DNA from 2 places in the Rhizobium sp. PP-F2F-G48 genome. Region 2 is predicted to be linked to the other one. Evidence: riboswitches for the same ligand, from Rfam matches in the RefSeq annotation. Region 2 holds a riboswitch; the other holds the start of a gene.
The links. Region 2 has a riboswitch for S-adenosylmethionine ahead of metA (homoserine O-succinyltransferase). Riboswitches for the same ligand answer to the same signal wherever they lie in the genome.
Positions count from the first base shown of each region.

Region 1 (8,821 bases), on a different contig from region 2:
CGCCATCGATCAAGCTTACGCGCACATTCGCGCCATCAAACAGCGTTGCCAAGCAGAGGCAGTAATCGCCGCCCTCGCCGCCACGGAGGGATCTGCCGATGTCTGAGACCAAGCAACTCATGCAGTCCATTGCAAAGACGCTCGATGCCATCCTGAATGGCACAGAGCCTATGGCGGTAAAGTCCACCGGGTTCGTTCTTCTGCTGTTTCCGCTGGATCAGCCCGAAGGTGCCCGCACGAACTATGTGTCGAACTGTGACCAAGCGGACATCATCGTCGCGCTGAAGGAGATCGTTGCACGCTTCGAAGGCCAGCCACACCAGAGCGGGAGGGCCTAGAGGATGCGAGAACTAAAGCTCGACTACGAAAACACCATCGTCCATATCCCCGATCTCAACGTCTTCAGAATTGGCGATAAGGTGACTGCTGACGAGGGCGCCGATAACGACCGCTTCGAAGGCGTAGTCATCGGTATCGAATTGCGTCGGGTCTACAGCTCTGACCGCTTGGAGCCGTGCATAACGATCCTGCACGATGGTTGCATCACCGACGAGTTCAAACCGAACGATTTGCGGAAAGTCGATCCGCCCGCACCCCAGCCGAATTTGACGGGCATCGAGCGCGCGGCGCGCTTCGTTGAGAAGCGCCGTGACGACTATGTGCAGGAGCACGGATCGTACGATTACGAAACCGGCTTCACCGAGTTCCCCGGCGAAGGCCTCGAATACGTTGGCGAGCTTGATGAGATCATCGAAGGCATCCGGGCCCTCGCCACCACGGAGGACTCGGCCGATGTCTAGCCCCACGACGAAGATTTTTCCGGTAGACGCGGTCATGTCGACGGTAACCGGCATTCTCGTATCGGAAGCCGGCATCGGCTGCATTTACGAGGTGCTCAATTGGATGACGGGAGAGAGCGTCTATACGCACCAGATCCCGCGCATCTCACGCGAGGCCGCGCCGGTCTTGATTGCCCTTTACCCCGACATGCAGTCGGCAATTGACGAGGCCAGCCAGGTCAACGGCGACAACTGGCGGGAATGGTTGGCCACTTGGCGTGCGCGCTACGGCGACGAGATCGCTGTCCCAGTCATGAATATCGCCCAGCACGAGCGGATCGACCCGATGTCGGAGCTGGTTGAAATGGTCTCGCCGGAGCGCATCGTTACAATCGGAGTAGATAAGCCATGACGAGTACCGTTTCCCCTTACGGCTGGAACGACCCCGCTACCGCGCTGAAAGATGGCACCATGCTTCACCTCTTGATTCAGCCGGGTCAGGAGGATCTGGACGCATTCACATCATTCCACGATAGCCGCGAGCCTTACGAGACAATCGGCTTTAATCAGATGAAGGACACGCTGGAGGACGTGTGGCAATTCGCCGGCTGGGATTGGTGCCACGATTGCATCACTGAAGGCCACGGCGAGGTTATCGGATGGCTTCCGTTCGGCGCCACCGCCCCAGCCCCTCAACCAAATGTGCAGGGTGCTTTTGAGCAAATCGGATGGATCTCGGATCCCGCTTTGATGCCGACGAGCTACAGCTTTAGCAAGTCGCAGGACCGAGATGATTTTCAGGTTCCGTGCTTTGTCCGCACACTCGCGCCCCAAGAACATGTGGTGTCCGTTATTGTGGCTGATCCCTGGATAGCCGTAGACGGTTGGCAGTCCATTTTTTGTGCGCCGAGAGACGGAACGGAAGTTCTCGTATGGAACGGCCGGCGCAGGCACGTGGCGTCTTTCGACACGATCGAAGGCGAATGGGTCTCGTCCTTCAAGACAACCACAAAGCGTCTGGCCGTCGCGCCGTCGCCAACCCATTGGCAGCAACTGCCTGACACTTCTACCCTCGCCGCCACGGAGGGCTCTGACGATGCGTGAAGCCTTCCGTAAGATCAAACAGCACTTTTGCCGCCACACGTGGGAGCCGCAGCGAAAACAGCACTGGATTCAAAACACGTGCTCGAAGTGCGGACTGCACGGCCCAACGCATTTCAGACCATTGATGCGAAGCGAAGATGACCCCACACCCCAACCGAATGTGACGGGCCAGGCGGTCTCAATACGCGACAGCCATTTTGGCCCCTACGTCGCGATCAGCATGCCAACCGGTTGCAATATGATTGTCGTCTTCGCCGACAAACAGCAGCACGTGCCAGTCTGGCTCGGTCTCCCGCACCAGCTCTACGTAAAAACCGCCAAGCGCCTGATGTCCGAGCACGAATGCCGGACGCTTACGCTCGTGCCTTACCGCAACGAGCACAAGGTTGAATTGACCTCAGCCGCCCTCGCCGCCACGGAGGGCTCGAACGAATGACCATGTCCGAGAGCACATATCGGGCCGAGCGCGCCCGCCAGACGCAGGTTCTCTACGATGCCGTGGACAAGGCAGTTCAGGGAGCCGCCGTCCATTTCGAAACGCCCATGCTTAACGCCGTCATCGGCGCACTTGTCGCCAATCTTGCCGAAAGCATCGCCGCGATAGGAGATCACCGCACTCGGAAGAATATGCGGCAGACGGTCGAAAAAGAGCTGTCGCAGAAGATCGCAGCCCTGATTGCCGATGGACGCCCCAACGCGAAGATCATCGCTGTCAACGGAGGGATGCACTGATGACCGACACGAAGAACATGATGCAGTCGATGGCATCGGCGCTGGACGATGTGCTGAATGAAAAAGGAAAGCCGAAGAAAAACGGCTTTGTCCTACTCGTCTTCCCGTTCGACGGCGCCGAAGGCCAGCGTACGAACTACGTCTCGAACGGCCAGCGCCAGGACATCGTCGTCGCGCTTAAGGAGATTATTGCTCGCTTCGAAGGCCAGCCGCAGCAGAGCGGGAGGGCGTGATGAGCATCACCCTTTGGAAACCAGAGCCGAACGTGCTCATTCATCAGGCGCTCGGCAAAGCTTGTGAAGAAGCTTCCGAACTGGCGAACATCCTCGCCCGCTGCCTTATCCAAGGTCTCGACCAGAGCGAACCGGTAAGCGGCAAGTCAAATCGGAAAGCGCTCTCGGATGAGATCGCCGACCTCGACGCGGCAGTTCAATGGCTGCGCGAGCTTACTGGCGAAGAATATGATGAGGAGCGGGCCGACAGAAAGCTGAACGGCTTCCGTCAATGGCAGCGCATGCTCGAAGCCGACATGTCCGCCCCATCACCCGCACCGAATGTTATGTGGCCGACTGAAGCCATCTGCCGACTGATCCACGATCATGCAGGCACGAAATCTCCTGACGAGCCGTTACATCACCCGGCGCAAAAATCGTGGGAAGAGCCAACGTTGGTGAGGTGGCAGCAGTGGGAAGGTCTTGTTGAAGAATTGCACGAGCTTGTGCATGCCCCCGCACCTCAACCAAGGAAACGAGAAAGCCCTCGCCTTGAAAGGCTGCTCGCGGCCGCAAAAGCTCAGATCGAGAAAATGACGGAGGCAGAAATCGACGCAATGCTTGCAGCTCAGCGCGAAAGCTGGGTCCGCGGTATGACGACGACTTGCGAACACGGCGTTCTCGACTTCGAGCAATGCTGCGACTGCCGTAAAACCAGGCCTCTGAGCGGGGACATAACATGAGCCGGGCAAGCTTCAGGCAGGCGGACGTTGAGCGGCTCCTTAAGGCCGCGAAGAACCAAGGCTTCGGATGCATCTTCGATCTGCGGACGCATGAGGCGAAATTCGTTCCCGTTGACGACTCGGCAAAGATGGCGCCCCTCTCCCTTCAGGGGATCTTCCCCCCTGACGGAAAGGATGCTTTCGATGAGAACTGACAGACCCGGCTACAAATGCCGGGCAAATAAGGACGGCTCGACCGTCCATTACTGGTCGCCAAAGCGAGCCGTGAAGGGAGCGCCAGCAGCGCTATCGACCATCCGGCTTGGTGATGGCCTGACAGAAGAGCAGATAGCCGCCGAATGCCAGCGGCTGACTGCACAACTGCGCGACGAGTTGCTCAAGCTCGGGTCGCCTCCCACCTACGACTGCACCATAGCCAGCCTCGTCGCATGCTATCGGCACGACAAGACCAGCAGCCTGCACAGCGTAAAGCACTCAACTCGAATACGGGACTACGAGCCTAGTCTCCGCATCCTGGTCGCTGACGTCGGCGCGCGGCGGATCGATGCCCTCCGCTCCTCCGACTTCAAAAAGTGGTTTGCTGGATGGAAGAAAAAGGGCCATCGCCGCGCGTCGGGAGCGATCAAGCTCTTGCGCGTCGTGATCTCGTACGGAGCTGGCGAACGCCTGATCGGATGCGCACAGGCGCGTGACATCCTTTCCGACATGCGGTTCGAACAGCCTGCGCCACGCACCGTCGCCATGACTTACGAGCAGTGCGCCGCAATCGTAGCGAAGAGTATCGAAATGGGGTGCCCGTCAATCGGCTTTGTCGAGGCGCTCAAATTCGAAACGGCGTTGCGACGCATCGACGTCATCGGCGAGTGGGCGCCAGCTCCAGGAGGGGGAAGCTTCCGCTGGTCAGGATTGATGGCCAAGGACATTTCTAAGGACATGATCCTTTCGCTCAAGACCAGCAAGACGGGAGCACTCGTCTCGCGCGATCTCAGCACCTATCCCCTAGTCACCGAGGCACTCCAAGCCTACCGCATTCCCGATATCGGCCCGGTCGTCATCGACGAGGATTCCGGAAAGCCGTACTGGGAAAACCGCTACACCGAAAAGTTCAAAAGGGTGCGCGACGCGGCCGGCGTTTCCTCGACGGTTTGGTCAATGGATTCGCGCGCAGGTGCGGTCTCCGAGACGATCGAGGCGACTGGCTCGCTGGATGCAGCACGCGATCTAGCAACCCACACCACGACAACAATGACACGCCGCTACGCTCGTGGCGACGGTCTGGAGGCGAGCCGCAAGGTCGCCTTGGCTCGCGTCGAATCGCGGCCTAAAACTGCTCAGTGACACGGCAGTGACACGAGTGACACGCCGCCTTGCTCAAGGCTTTGAATTTGCTGGAGCGGGTGAAGGGAATCGAACCCTCGTATTCAGCTTGGGAAGCTGCTGCTCTACCATTGAGCTACACCCGCCGATGCGCCAGACATCCAACAGAAGCGGCCGCGTGTCAATCCTTCTGCAAGGCTCAGGGACGGCGAAAGCCGTGCTTCAGCCGCGAAAATGCTTGGAAAGCTTCAGGCCCTGCGCCTGATAGTTCGATCCGACGCCCAGACCATAGAGGCCCTTCGGTCGCTCCATCATGTGCTCGTAGACGAGACGCCCGACGATCTGGCCATGTTCGAGGATGAAGGGCACCTCATGGCTTCGCACCTCCAGCACGGCACGGCTGCCGGTGCCGCCGGATTGCGCATGGCCGAAGCCGGGATCGAAGAAACCGGCGTAATGGACGCGGAATTCGCCGACCAGGGGATCGAAGGGCGTCATCTCCGCGGCAAAGAGCGGCGGCACGTGGACCGCCTCGCGGGAGACGAGGATGTAGAACTCGTCGGGATCGAGAATGAGCTCATCGGCGCCGCGGCTGTAGAGCGGCTCCCAGAAATCATAGATCCCGTGCGCGTTCTTGCGATCGACATCCACCACGGCGGTGTGATGCTTGCCGCGATAGCCGATCAGGCCATCGGCGCCGGTTCCCTTCAGATCGATCGACAGCGCGATGCCGGCGCCCGACACGTTCGGCGTATCGCTGGCGACCAGCGTGTCCGTGCGGTGAAGGTCCAGAACCTCGCTTTCCGTCAGCAGCGCATGGCCGATGCGGAAGCGGATCTGCGACAGGCGCGAGCCGCGACGCACGATGACCGGGAAGGTACGCGGGCTGATTTCCAGATAGAGCGGACCACGATAGCCGGCGGGGATCTTGTCGAACTCCTGCGCGCGGTCGGTGATGACACGGGTGAAGATATCGAGCCGGCCGGTCGAGCTTTTCGGATTGGCCGAGGCCGACATGGCGGCCGGCAGGTCGAGGCTTTCCATCAGCGGCACGATGTAGACGCAGCCGGTTTCGAGCACCGCGCCTTCGCTGAGGTCGATGACATGCAGCTTGAGGCGATCGAGCTTGTCGGCGACGAGATGTCCCGGGCCGGGCATGAAGCTCGCGCGCACGCGGAAGGCCCGGGCACCGAGCCTGAGGTCGAGGCTCGCCGGCTGGATCTGGTCCTCGTCCAGCGGCCCTTCGCTGAGAAGGCGGCCGTCGTCGAACAGCGAAGCGATTGCGCTATCCGCCAGAATGCCCGTGTCGCGCGCCATGCCTTCATCCTTTTTTCGCCGCCGACAAAACCAAAAACGGCCGATTGACGCAAGCGGGGCGAAGACGTATGGGAACTTATCCCGTGGTGATTTGGCCGGTCGGCTTGCAGCCACGTTAAACAAATGGCTAAAAAGACCGGGCTTGAACCGGTCTGCTTTACGCGACCGGTTTTTTTGTTTCTGGAAGGAGACAATCGATGAGCACGGCAAACAAGACCTGGCGCCCGGCGACACAGCTCGTTCACGGCGGCACCACCCGCTCCAATCACGGCGAAACCTCAGAGGCAATCTTCCTGACGCAGGGCTTCGTCTACGAGAGCTCGGAAGCGGCCGAAGCGCGCTTCAAGGGCGAGACGGACGGCTTTATCTATGCCCGCTATGGCAGCCCCACCAACGAGATGTTCGAAAAGCGCATGTGCCTGCTGGAAGGCGCCGAGGATGCGCGCGCGACGGCCTCCGGCATGGCCGCCGTCGCCGCCGCCATCCTCTGCCAGCTGAAGGCCGGCGATCACATCGTCGCTGCCCGCGCGCTCTTCGGCTCGTGCCGCTGGGTCGTGGAAACGCTGGCGCCGTCCTACGGCATCGAATGCACGCTGGTCGATGGCCGTTTCATCGAGAACTGGGAAAAGGCGATCCGCCCGAACACCAAGGTCTTCTTCCTGGAAAGCCCGACCAACCCGACGCTGGAAGTCGTCGATATCGCGGCCGTGGCGAAGCTTGCCGATGCAGCGGGCGCAAAGCTCGTGGTGGACAACGTCTTTGCGACGCCGCTCCTGCAGAAGCCGCTCGAACTCGGCGCGCATGTCGTCGTCTACTCCGCCACCAAGCATATCGACGGCCAGGGCCGCTGCCTCGGTGGGGTCGTTCTGTCGTCCAAGGACTGGATCGACGAGCATCTGCACGACTATTTCCGTCACACCGGCCCGGCCCTGTCGCCGTTCAACGCCTGGACGCTGCTGAAGGGTATCGAGACCCTGCCGCTGCGGGTGCGCCAGCAGAGCGAGAATGCGGCGAAGGTTGCCGACTTCCTGGCCGATCAGAGCCAGATTGCGCGCGTGATCTATCCCGGCCGCAAGGATCACCCGCAGGCGGATATCATTGCCAAGCAGATGACGGGCGGATCGACGCTCGTCTGTTTCGAGATGAAGGGCGGCAAGAAGGCGGCATTCGCGCTGCAGAACGCGCTGGAGATCGTCAAGATCTCCAACAATCTCGGCGACAGCAAGAGCCTGATCACCCATCCCGCGACGACGACGCACAAGAATCTGGCCGAAGAGGCCCGCGCCGAACTCGGCATTTCCGACGGCACCGTGCGCCTCTCCGCCGGGATCGAGGACAGCGCCGATCTCATCGAGGATTTCGCGCGGGCACTGAGAACCGTCACCGCCTGAGGCACCTCGCCAACCGATCGAAACAACGTCAAATCGCGCCCCATCGGCGCGATTTGTCTTCGTGCCACGCTGCAACACACTTTTCGCGGGCGTTATTCTTCGGGAAACCATCTGCCCCTAGAATAAGGACACCGACTGGAAGGGTTTGCATCATGTATCGCGCGCTGACACGGGACATCGAAGTCACCGTAGAGCCTTATTATCTGGAGGATCAGTCCGATCCCGAAGACGGGCGCTACGTGTGGGGCTACCGCATCCTGATTTCAAACCGCTCCACGAAGACCGTGCGGCTGATGACGCGGTATTGGCATATCACCGACGAAAGCGGACAGGTGGACGAGGTGAATGGCCCGGGCGTCATCGGCGAACAGCCCATTCTCAATCCGGGCGACACGTTCGAATATTCCTCGGGCTGCCCGCTCGACACGCCCTCCGGCGTGATGTTCGGCCATTACTCGATGGAGACGCCCGAAGGCGAGACCTTCACGGTCGATATTCCCGCGTTCTCGCTGGACCTGCCGGGCCTCAACCGCACGCTGAACTAATCCCCGGCCGCGACAGCCGGGGAGCCTCTTCGATATTTCAAGACGCCCTTACTGCGGACGGACCTCGGTTGCTTCGAACGTATAGGTGGTCGAGCAGAACTCGCAGGTCACCGAGATGACCCCATCCTCCACCGTGCTGTCGATTTCCTCCTGGCTGAAGCTCGCGAGGACATCGCGGAGTTTTTCGCGCGAGCAGGCGCACTGGTCGTAGACCGCCTGCGGCGGATAGACCCGCACGCCGCGCTCGTGGAACAGGCGAAAGAGCAGCCGCTCCGTGCCGACCGTGGGGTCGGTCAGTTCGTCCGCATCGATCGTCTCGACCATGACGCGGGCCTCGTCCCAGAGGTCGTCCACGCGGCCATCGAAGGTCTCGGCACCATCGCCGCCATGCAGGTCCGGCTGGCGCATCCGGTCGGGCGCTTCCGGCAGGAACTGCGCGACCATGCCGCCGGCACGCCAGCGATGACGCGGCTTGCCGTTTTCGTCGCGATCCAGAAGCTCGGCAACGCCGAGGCGCACCTTGGTCGGGATCTGCTCCGACTGGCGGAAATAGACGCCGGCGATCTCCTCGAGCGAGGCGCCGTCGAGCGGCACGATTCCCTGATAGCGCTGGGTGAACTCGCCCTGGTCGATGGTAAAGGCCAGAACGCCCTCGCCGAGAAGGTCCTGCGGATCCGTTTC
Region 1 covers NZ_SLVH01000003.1:564,893-573,713, forward strand. Annotated here, with positions in the region: partial or broken gene C8J36_RS24910 (hypothetical protein) at 1-106, shown strand, start outside; gene C8J36_RS10635 (hypothetical protein) at 99-338, shown strand; gene C8J36_RS10640 (hypothetical protein) at 342-800, shown strand; gene C8J36_RS10645 (hypothetical protein) at 793-1,191, shown strand; gene C8J36_RS10650 (hypothetical protein) at 1,188-1,883, shown strand; gene C8J36_RS10655 (hypothetical protein) at 1,876-2,319, shown strand; gene C8J36_RS10660 (hypothetical protein) at 2,322-2,615, shown strand; gene C8J36_RS10665 (hypothetical protein) at 2,615-2,848, shown strand; gene C8J36_RS25325 (hypothetical protein) at 2,848-3,570, shown strand; gene C8J36_RS10675 (hypothetical protein) at 3,567-3,764, shown strand; gene C8J36_RS10680 (hypothetical protein) at 3,754-4,908, shown strand; tRNA gene C8J36_RS10685 (tRNA-Gly) at 4,960-5,033, opposite strand; gene C8J36_RS10690 (2'-deoxycytidine 5'-triphosphate deaminase) at 5,110-6,204, opposite strand; SAM riboswitch at 6,278-6,356, shown strand; gene C8J36_RS10695 (O-succinylhomoserine sulfhydrylase) at 6,402-7,595, shown strand; gene apaG (Co2+/Mg2+ efflux protein ApaG) at 7,748-8,140, shown strand; gene C8J36_RS10705 (Hsp33 family molecular chaperone) at 8,189-8,821, opposite strand, start outside.
Region 1: it holds a riboswitch for S-adenosylmethionine, as region 2 does, so the genes downstream of both, C8J36_RS10695 (O-succinylhomoserine sulfhydrylase) here and metA (homoserine O-succinyltransferase) in region 2, are expected to answer to the same signal.

Region 2 (8,821 bases):
CCGGCATCGTCACCACGGTGGAGCACGAGCGTTCCCATGAGGGGACAGCCGAAGAGCACTTCTTGCCGGCAGGTCCGTTTGCCACGCTGCCGCTCAAAGGCAACCGCTCGTCGCTGGTCTGGACCGAGCGGACGGACGATGCCAACCGCCTGATCGAGAGCGACGATCTCGTCTTCGAGGCCGAACTCGAACGCCGCTTCGGTTACAAGCTCGGCGCCCTGAAGGTGGTCGGCGGCCGCCGCGCTTTCCCGCTCGGCCTGACGATCGCCCGCGAATTCGTCGCCAACCGCTTCGCGCTGGCCGGCGATTCCGCCCACGGCATCCACCCCATCTCCGGGCAGGGCCTCAATCTCGGCTTCAAGGATGTGGCCGCTCTGGCGGAAACCATCGTCGATGCCGACCGCCTCGGCCTCGACATCGGTTCGCTCGCGGTGCTGGAGCGGTACCAGACCTGGCGCCGCTTCGACACGGTTCGCATGGGCGTGACGACGGATGTGCTGAACCGGCTGTTTTCCAACGATATCCCGCCGGTGCGCCTGCTGCGCGATGTCGGCCTCGGCCTGGTCGATCGGTTGACCCCGCTCAAGTCCTTCTTCATCCGGCAGGCAGGTGCGGCCGCCGGCAGCGATCCGAAACTCCTGTCCGGCCAGCCGATCTGAAGACTATGTCCGCACGCACGCCCGAAGCGCGGACTACGAATCGGAGACAATCCGACGCGCTTCAGGCCGACGCGCTTCAGGGATGACGATGAACATTAGGGCTGCTCGGTCGCGCGCGGCAGCACCCGGCCGGCACCGTCCGTCTCGATCTTGCGCGCTTCGGAAATCAGCATGATGGGAATGCCGTCGCGGATCGGATAGGCGAGCCTTGCCTTTTCCGACACGAGCTCGTTTTCCGCCGCGTGATAGCTGAGCCGCCCCTTGGTCAGGGGACAGACGAGAAGCTCGAGCAGCTTCGGATCGACGCGGCGGGTTCTCTCGTCCATCGCAATGCCTATTGCAGCATGGTTTCGATGTCGCCGAACGTCTTGGCGAGAACGATCTCGGTGATTGCGATCAGCGTATCGGCGCGGGTCTTGAGGTCCGGCGCCTCCAGCAGCGCCTGCTTCTCGGCCGGCCCGTAGGGCAGCATCATCGCCATGGAATTGACCAGGGTCGTGTTACCGGCGCGCTCGACGCTCTCCCAGTCGGCTTCGAGCTTGTTGGTATCGAGATAGGCCTTGAAGGCGGCAAGCAGCGCCTCGCGATCCACCTGCCCCTCGTCCTCGGATTCCGAGAGGTCGCCTGCAAACGGCGTGATCTTGAAATTGCGGTAACCCTTGACCGCATGCACCTCGTCGAACAGGCGAAAACGGCAGATGCCGGTCAGCGAGGTGATGTAGCGTCCATCCTCCATCTCGGCGAACGAGGTGATCCGGCCGACGCAGCCGACCTGGCAGAGTGCCTGGCTGTCCTCGCTATGATCGGTGAGCGACGGCTGCACCATGCCGATCAGGCGATTGCCGCAGAGCGCGTCGTCGAACATGGCGAGATAGCGCGGCTCGAAAATATTCAGCGGCAACTGCGAGCCCGGCAGCAACAGAACGCCGGTCAGCGGAAACACCGGAATGACGTCCGGAATATCCTTCGGCTTCAGATAACGTGCATTTCCGACCTGCATCTCAGGCAAACTCCGCCATATCTGGGGCAACGGGTCGATCATCGGCCCGTCCGCCTCGCATTAAGGGTCACATGGTGCGCTTGCTGGAAATCTCAAGCGGGAAACGCCTGCCGGGATGTCGACTGTCGAACCGGGGGAAACGGCTCCGGCCCGCAAAAGTTCACGAGAACAGGATGGCCGACATCTTGCGGCGCGCCGACAGCGTCGCCGGATCGGCCGGGCCCCACACCTCGAAGAAGGCGACCAGCGCCCGGCGGGCCCCGTCGTCGTCGAAGCTGCGGTCGCGCCGCATGATCGTCAGCAGGTGATCGGCCGCAGCCTGGCGGTCGCCCTCCACATTGCGGATCTTGGCAAGATTCAGCCGGGCGGCGTGATCGTCGGGATCGGCGAGAAGCGCGGCTTCCAGTGCTTTGGGATCGCCGAGCTTGCGCGCTTCGTCGATCTGGTCGAGCCGCTTGAGCAGGGCCGAGACCTTCGGGTCCGCCTTCTGCTCGTCGGAAAGCTCGGACAGGAACTCGCGCGCCTGATCGAGCGCATCCGAGGCGATCATCACCTCGGCAAGCCCGGCGCGGGCGGGCAGATTGTCCGGCTCCACCTGAAGCACCGAGGCGAAGATGCCGCCGGCATTCTGCAGGCCGCCCGCCTCCAGGAGCTGCCGTGCCTCGGCAAGTGCGCCCTCGATTTCGGCCGCCTGGTCGTCGACCATGGGACCCGCGATCTTCTCGATGAAGGCCCGGATCTGGCTTTCGGGAACCGCCCCCATGAAGCCGTCGGCCGGACGTCCATCGATGAAGGCGACCACGGCCGGAATGGACTGGATGCCGAGCTGCCCCGCGATCGAGGGGTGATCGTCGATGTTCATCTTGACGAGCTTCACCCGCCCGCCGGCCTCCGTCACCACCTTCTCGATGATCGGCGTCAGCTGTTTGCACGGGCCGCACCACGGCGCCCAGAAATCGACCAGGACCGGGAGACCGCGCGAGGCCTCCAGCACGTCGCGGGCAAAGGTGGCCGTCGTCGTGTCGGAGATCAGGGCACCGCCACCGCCAGCAGGTGCGCTCGCAGAGGCCGACGACGGCAGGGGCGACGACATCGGCGCCGGAGAGGCGCCTGCCGGCGCGCCGCCATAGGTGGCCGTTGCGCTCATCTGGCTGCCATAGGAACCGGAATAGGGATTGTTGCCGCTCATCGAATGCTCCTTGTGGGGACCATGCGCAGCCCCGATCCTCGTCTTCGCCGGGTGTCGTCCGGCAATCGCCCTCAAAGATCGTATGTCAGGCCGTGACTTTCAAGACAAGCGGCACGTGCCCCGTCGCCTCGGCGAAGCGGATCAGATCCTTCGATGACAGCGATGTCGTCGCGTCGTTGGTCAGGGGATGACAGTTGACGATCTCCTCGCGCATCAGGTCGGCATCCAGCACCAGCGTCACGGCGTGGCGATGGTCATTGATGACGCCGAGCGCCGTCACGGCACCGGGGATGACGCCGAGATACTCCATCAGCTTTTCCGGCTTGCCGAAGGAGACCTTGCTCGCCGCGCCGATCAGCGTGTGCACGGTCTTCAGGTCGACGGTCGCATGCTCCTCGACGGTCAGAAGGAAGTAATTGTCCTTCTTGTCTTTCACGAACAGGTTCTTCGTGTGCCCGCCGGGGATTTCGTCCCGCAGCGACACCGATTCGGCGACGGTGAACACCGGCGCATGCCGCTTCGTCTGGTGAGCGATCCCGAGATCGTCGAGAAAGCGGAAAAGGTCTTCTGCCGTCTTCGGCTGCGTGTCGGTCATGTCCAGCTCCTGTGCCTGCGCCTCACGTGCTTACGAAGCGGCAGACCGCAGCGCAATCGCAGAGGCGACGGATACCATTCCCAAAGCGCGACGCGTGCCATGCGCCGGGGTCGCCAGAGCACCCGGGGCATGCGTCCGGCGAAACGCCCCCGCGAAAAACCGAGCATCATCAATCGCTTGAGAGAAATTCCGGAAATTTTCTTCCCCCATCGTCATTTCCCTGTTGCATTTCCAAATCGGCTGAGCGATATAGCGCCCGTCGCCAACGAAAACGGCGACGCCACGGTCCACCGACTACCCCCGGACCTTGGTTGATGAGCGGGTGTAGCTCAGGGGTAGAGCACAACCTTGCCAAGGTTGGGGTCGAGCGTTCGAATCGCTTCACCCGCTCCATTTTCTTCACAGGTAAACACACTCTACAAAGTTGACGGCTGTCAACTTTTTATTAACGGTTTCGTGCCGTCGATGCCGGCCTGTGAATCCGAGCCTGTGCCGATGCGCTCGAGCCGCAGCCCGGCATGTCCCCATTCCGAGCGATCACCCCCCGCACGATAACCCCCGCACGATCTCCCTAAAGCACGATCGCCCCAAAAGCCGGCTCAGTTCCTGGGACGATCGGCATCATGCCGCTGTCGGCAGGCGCTCGAACTGAGCGCCTGCCGACAGATCATCAGCTCTTCGAGAAGATGTAATCCGTTTCCTGGCGCAGCGTTTCGCCGGGGCGCAGGATGGCGTTCGGAAAGCCGTCATGGTTGACGGCGTCGGGCCAGATCTGGGTTTCCAGACAAAAGCCTGCAAACGGGCCGTAGGTCCGGCCTTCGAGGCCGGGCACGGGCGTGTGCAGCTTGAAGCCGGAATAGAACTGCACGCCGGGCTCCGTCGTGCGGACTTCCAGCGAAACGCCCGAATCGATGCTGCGCGCCAGCACGGCAGAGCGCTTCGGACCCCGGTCGCCCGACAGGCAGAAATTATGGTCGTAGAGCACCTTCTCGCCCTCCGTCTGCCGGCGCATGGAGGTCATCTCGCGCAGATCGAATGCCGTACCCTCGACAGACGCGATCTCGCCCGTCGGGATCTGCTTCTCGTCGGTCGGCAGATAGTGATCGGCGGCGATCATGATGTCGTGGCCGAGCGTATCGGGGCGCCCATCGAGGTTGAAATAGGTATGCTGGCAGAGATTGGCGATCGTCGGCGCGTCGGTCGTCGCCGTGTAGGTGACGCTGAGGCAACCCTGGCCGGAGAGCCGGTAGGTCGCGGCGATCTCGCAGGTTCCCGGATAGCCGGCGCGGCCGGCGGGATCGGTGATCTTCAGCGAAACGGAATCCTCGGTCACGTCGAAGATTGTCCAGAGGCGCTTGGCGATGCCGTCGCTGCCGCCATGAAGATGAGTCACGCCCTTCTCGTTGAGTTCGAGCTGGAAATCCTCGCCGTCGATCGAAAAGCGGCCGTCATCGATGCGGTTGGAGGAGCGGCCGGGCGTCGCCCCGAAATAGGAGGAGTGGGCCGGATAATCCTCGAACGCTTCGAAGCCCAGCACCAGCGGCGGCGCATGCCCCTCCAGCCGCAGGTCCTGGATGACGGCGCCCCAGGAGAGGACATGGGCCGTCAGACCGCCGCCGCGGATCGTCACGCGGTGCACGGGCTCACCCGTCTTCAGATGGCCGAAGATCTCCATTGCAGTGCTGGTCAAATCGCGTTCCTCGCTTTTGTCCGGTCGCAGCACCAGGGGGCGCCGCCGACCGCATTGTCTCCCCGCGTCCTGCGCGGATCGTCACGGACGCGCCCTGTCTGGCGCGCTTGCTACAGCCTCAGCGGCCCTTGCCGATCTCTTTCAGCTCATAGGGCGTCGTCTGGTAGATATCGTTGATCCAGTTGCCGAACAAAAGATGGGCGTGGCTGCGCCAGCGGTTCTGCGGCGGCAGTTCCGGATCGTTGTGGGGAAAATAGTCGTGTGGCATCTTGATCGGCACGCCGGCATTCACGTCGCGGAAATACTCGTCGGCGAGAGACGTCGAATCATATTCCACATGGTTGAACACATAGAGACGGTTGCCCGCCTTCTCATGGACGAAGCAGACGCCCATCTCGTCGGATTCCATCAGGATCTCCAGCCCCGGCACCGTCTCGATATCCGCGCGCCGGACCTCGGTCCAGCGGGACACGGGGATCTGGAAATCGTCGGAGAAGCCGCTGAGATAGACGGAAGACGGGTTGAGATTGTGGTGACGATAGACGCCGAAAGCCTTTTCCCGCAGCGGATGCTTGGGCACGCCATGGAAATGGTAGATCGCCGCCATCGCGCCCCAACAGATGTTGAGCGTCGAGTGGATGTGGGTGTGCGTCCAGTCGAAGACCTGCTGCATCTCCTCCCAGTAGGTGACCTCCTCGAAGGGCAACAGCTCGACCGGCGCGCCGGTGATGATCAACCCGTCGAAATGCCGCTCGCGAACATCCTCGAACGTCTCGTAGAAGGCGAGCAGGTGATCTTCCGACGTATTCTTCGCCTTGTGGCTGCCGAGCCGGATCAGCGTGAACTCGACCTGCAGCGGCGAGGCGCCGACGAGGCGCGCCATCTGCACTTCGGTTTTGATCTTGTTCGGCATGAGGTTGAGAAGCCCGATCTGCAGCGGCCGGATATCCTGACGGATGGCGGCCGTTTCGGTCATCACCCGCACGCCCTCGGAAACGAGGGTTTCGAAAGCGGGCAGCGTATCGGGTATCTTGATGGGCATCGGCTTCACTCGGAGTAACGACACCGGCCGAAATGGAGGGTAGCGGGCGAAACATCGTCCCACGGCCCTTTAGCGACTTGTTTAACGTGGCTGCAAGCCGGCCGGCCAAATCACCACGGCGCAAGTCATAGACCCGATGCGGGTGCGAATCAAGGACGGCCGAGGAGCATGGCCAAGGGGACGACCATGAGGGAACTACCAGCGCCTCCCCCTACCCTTCCAGTTCCTCACGCAGCATTTCCAGCTCCAGCCACTCGCCTTCCATCGTCTCGATCGAGGCGCGCAGCTTTTCGAGCTCCGCGGCGAGCGCGGCAAAGCGCGCCGGGTTCTTGGCAAAGAGCTTCGGGTCGGCCATCTCGGCCTCGCGCTTGGCGATCTCGCCCTGCGCCTTGTCCATCTCCTTCGGCAGGTTTTCGAGCGCGAACTTCTGCTTGAAGGACAGCTTGCCCTTGGCGGTTTTCGCAGCGCCACCAGCACCGGTTCCGGCACCGGAGGTCGAAGCGGCACCGGTCTGGCGGGCCTTCTCCGCTTTCTCGGCGCGTTTGCGCTCGTCGGCCACGCCCTTGCGCTGCACCATCATGTCCGAATAGCCGCCGGCATATTCGATCCAGCGCCCGTCCGGCGCTTCCGGGTCGGCCGGCGCGATGGTGGAGGTGACCGTGCGGTCGAGAAAGTCGCGATCGTGGCTGACGAGGATCACCGTGCCGGCAAAGCTGGCGACGATCTCCTGCAACAGGTCCAGCGTCTCGATGTCGAGGTCGTTCGTCGGCTCGTCGAGAATCAGAAGGTTGGTCGGGCGCGAGAGAATGCGCGCCAGCATCAGCCGCGCCCGCTCGCCGCCGGAGAGATTCTTGATCGGCGTGCGCGCCTGTTCGGGCTGGAACAGAAACTCCTTCATGTAGCCGGTCACATGCCGCTGCTCGCCATTGACCAGCAGCGTCTCGCCGCGCCCATCGGTCAGGTAGTTGGCGAGCGTATCCTCGAGGTTCAGGTCCTCGCGCTTCTGGTCGAGCGTGGCGATCTCGAGATTGGTGCCGAGCTTCACCTTGCCCTCGTCCGGCTTCAGTTGGCCGGTGAGCATCTTCAGGAGCGTCGTCTTGCCGGCGCCGTTCGGGCCGACGAGACCGATGCAATCGCCGCGATGCACCCGGATGGAGAAGGGCGCGACGATGGTGCGCGGGCCATAGGCCTTGGTGATCTTCTCCGCCTCGATCACCAGCTTGCCGGATTCCTGCGCGTCGGACACGCTTGCCTGCACCGCCCCCTGCGGTCCCTTGTGGCCGCGATAGTTGGAGCGCAGATCCTGCAGCGCGCCGAGGCGGCGCATGTTGCGCTTGCGCCGGGCGGTCACGCCATAGCGCAGCCAATGCTCTTCCCGCTCGATCTGCTTACCGAGCTTGTGCTGTTCCAGCTCCTCCTGCTCCAGCACCTGGTCCCGCCAGGCCTCGAAATGGCCGAACCCCCGGTCGAGCCGCCGCGACGTGCCGCGATCGAGCCAGACGGTCGCGGTCGAGACCTTTTCGAGGAAGCGCCGGTCGTGCGAGATGAGGATGAGCGCGCTGCGGGTCTTCTGCAGCTCGCCTTCCAGCCATTCGATGGTCGGCAGGTCGAGATGGTTGGTCGGCTCGTCGAGCATCAGGATATCGGGTTCGGGCGCCAGCACCCGCGCGAGCGCCGCGCGCCGCGCCTCGCCGCCGGAGAGATCGTTCGGGTTCTCCTCGCCGCTCAAGCCCAGATGCGAGAGCAGATAGGTCACCCGGTAGGGATCGTCGCCCGGCCCGAGGCCGGCCTCGGCATAGGCCTGCACCGTCGTATAGGCGCCGAAATCCGGTGCCTGCTCCAGATAGCGCACAGTCGATGACGGGTGCCGGAACACCTCGCCCGATTGCGGCTCGATCAGGCCGGCCGCGATCTTCAGCAGCGTCGACTTGCCGGAGCCGTTGCGGCCGACGAGGCAGATCCGGTCGCCCGGTTCCACCTGCAGCGCTGCCCCGTTGAGCAGCGGCGTGCCGCCGAAGGTGAGAACGATATCGTCGAGTTTCAGAATGGGCGGCGCCATGGTCAGGCTCCTGTCATGTCGAGGGGGCGGGCGAGCAGCATCGCGCGACCGGTGCCGAGCGTCAGCGTCACGGGTCCTTCCGCCACGTTGGAAATGGTGCGCGACGACCCGAAGGGCACCGCGAAACGGGTCAGCGGATAACGCGCGCCCGCAATGGAGAGATCGGTCAGCGCATCGAGACCCAGAACGGAAAACAGACAGCCTTTCGGCAGGTCGATTTCGGTCTCGCCGGGAAGAAGCGGCACCGCCTCCTCCTCGCCCGAGGTCAGGACCACGTCGAGCCCGGTCTCGGCAAGCTGCAGAGCGTGCAGCAGGTGCTGGAAAGCATGGTCGCTCCGCTCGCCGCCGAGCGCACCGGCAAGAAGCAGCCGCCGCGCGCCGCGCATCCGCGCCGCCGCGACGGCGATCTCGCCATCGGTCTCGTTCTTGGCGGGCGGATAGGGCTCGCGCGGAACGTGCTGCCAGGCCGCGATCAGGGCATCCGGCGTCGAATCGAAATCGCCGACCCAGAGCTCCGGCGTCAGGCCGATGTCCGCCGCATGCCGCATGCCGCCATCGGCGGCGATCACGCGCGTGCCGGCAAGCTG
Region 2 covers NZ_SLVH01000004.1:301,767-310,587, reverse strand. Annotated here, with positions in the region: gene C8J36_RS12670 (ubiquinone biosynthesis hydroxylase) at 1-659, shown strand, start outside; gene C8J36_RS12665 (Trm112 family protein) at 755-985, opposite strand; gene C8J36_RS12660 (LON peptidase substrate-binding domain-containing protein) at 994-1,659, opposite strand; gene trxA (thioredoxin) at 1,820-2,848, opposite strand; gene C8J36_RS12650 (prolyl-tRNA synthetase associated domain-containing protein) at 2,934-3,443, opposite strand; tRNA gene C8J36_RS12645 (tRNA-Gly) at 3,762-3,836, shown strand; gene C8J36_RS12640 (aldose epimerase family protein) at 4,114-5,118, opposite strand; gene metA (homoserine O-succinyltransferase) at 5,252-6,175, opposite strand; SAM riboswitch at 6,225-6,302, opposite strand; gene C8J36_RS12630 (ABC-F family ATP-binding cassette domain-containing protein) at 6,387-8,234, opposite strand; gene C8J36_RS12625 (thiamine diphosphokinase) at 8,237-8,821, opposite strand, start outside.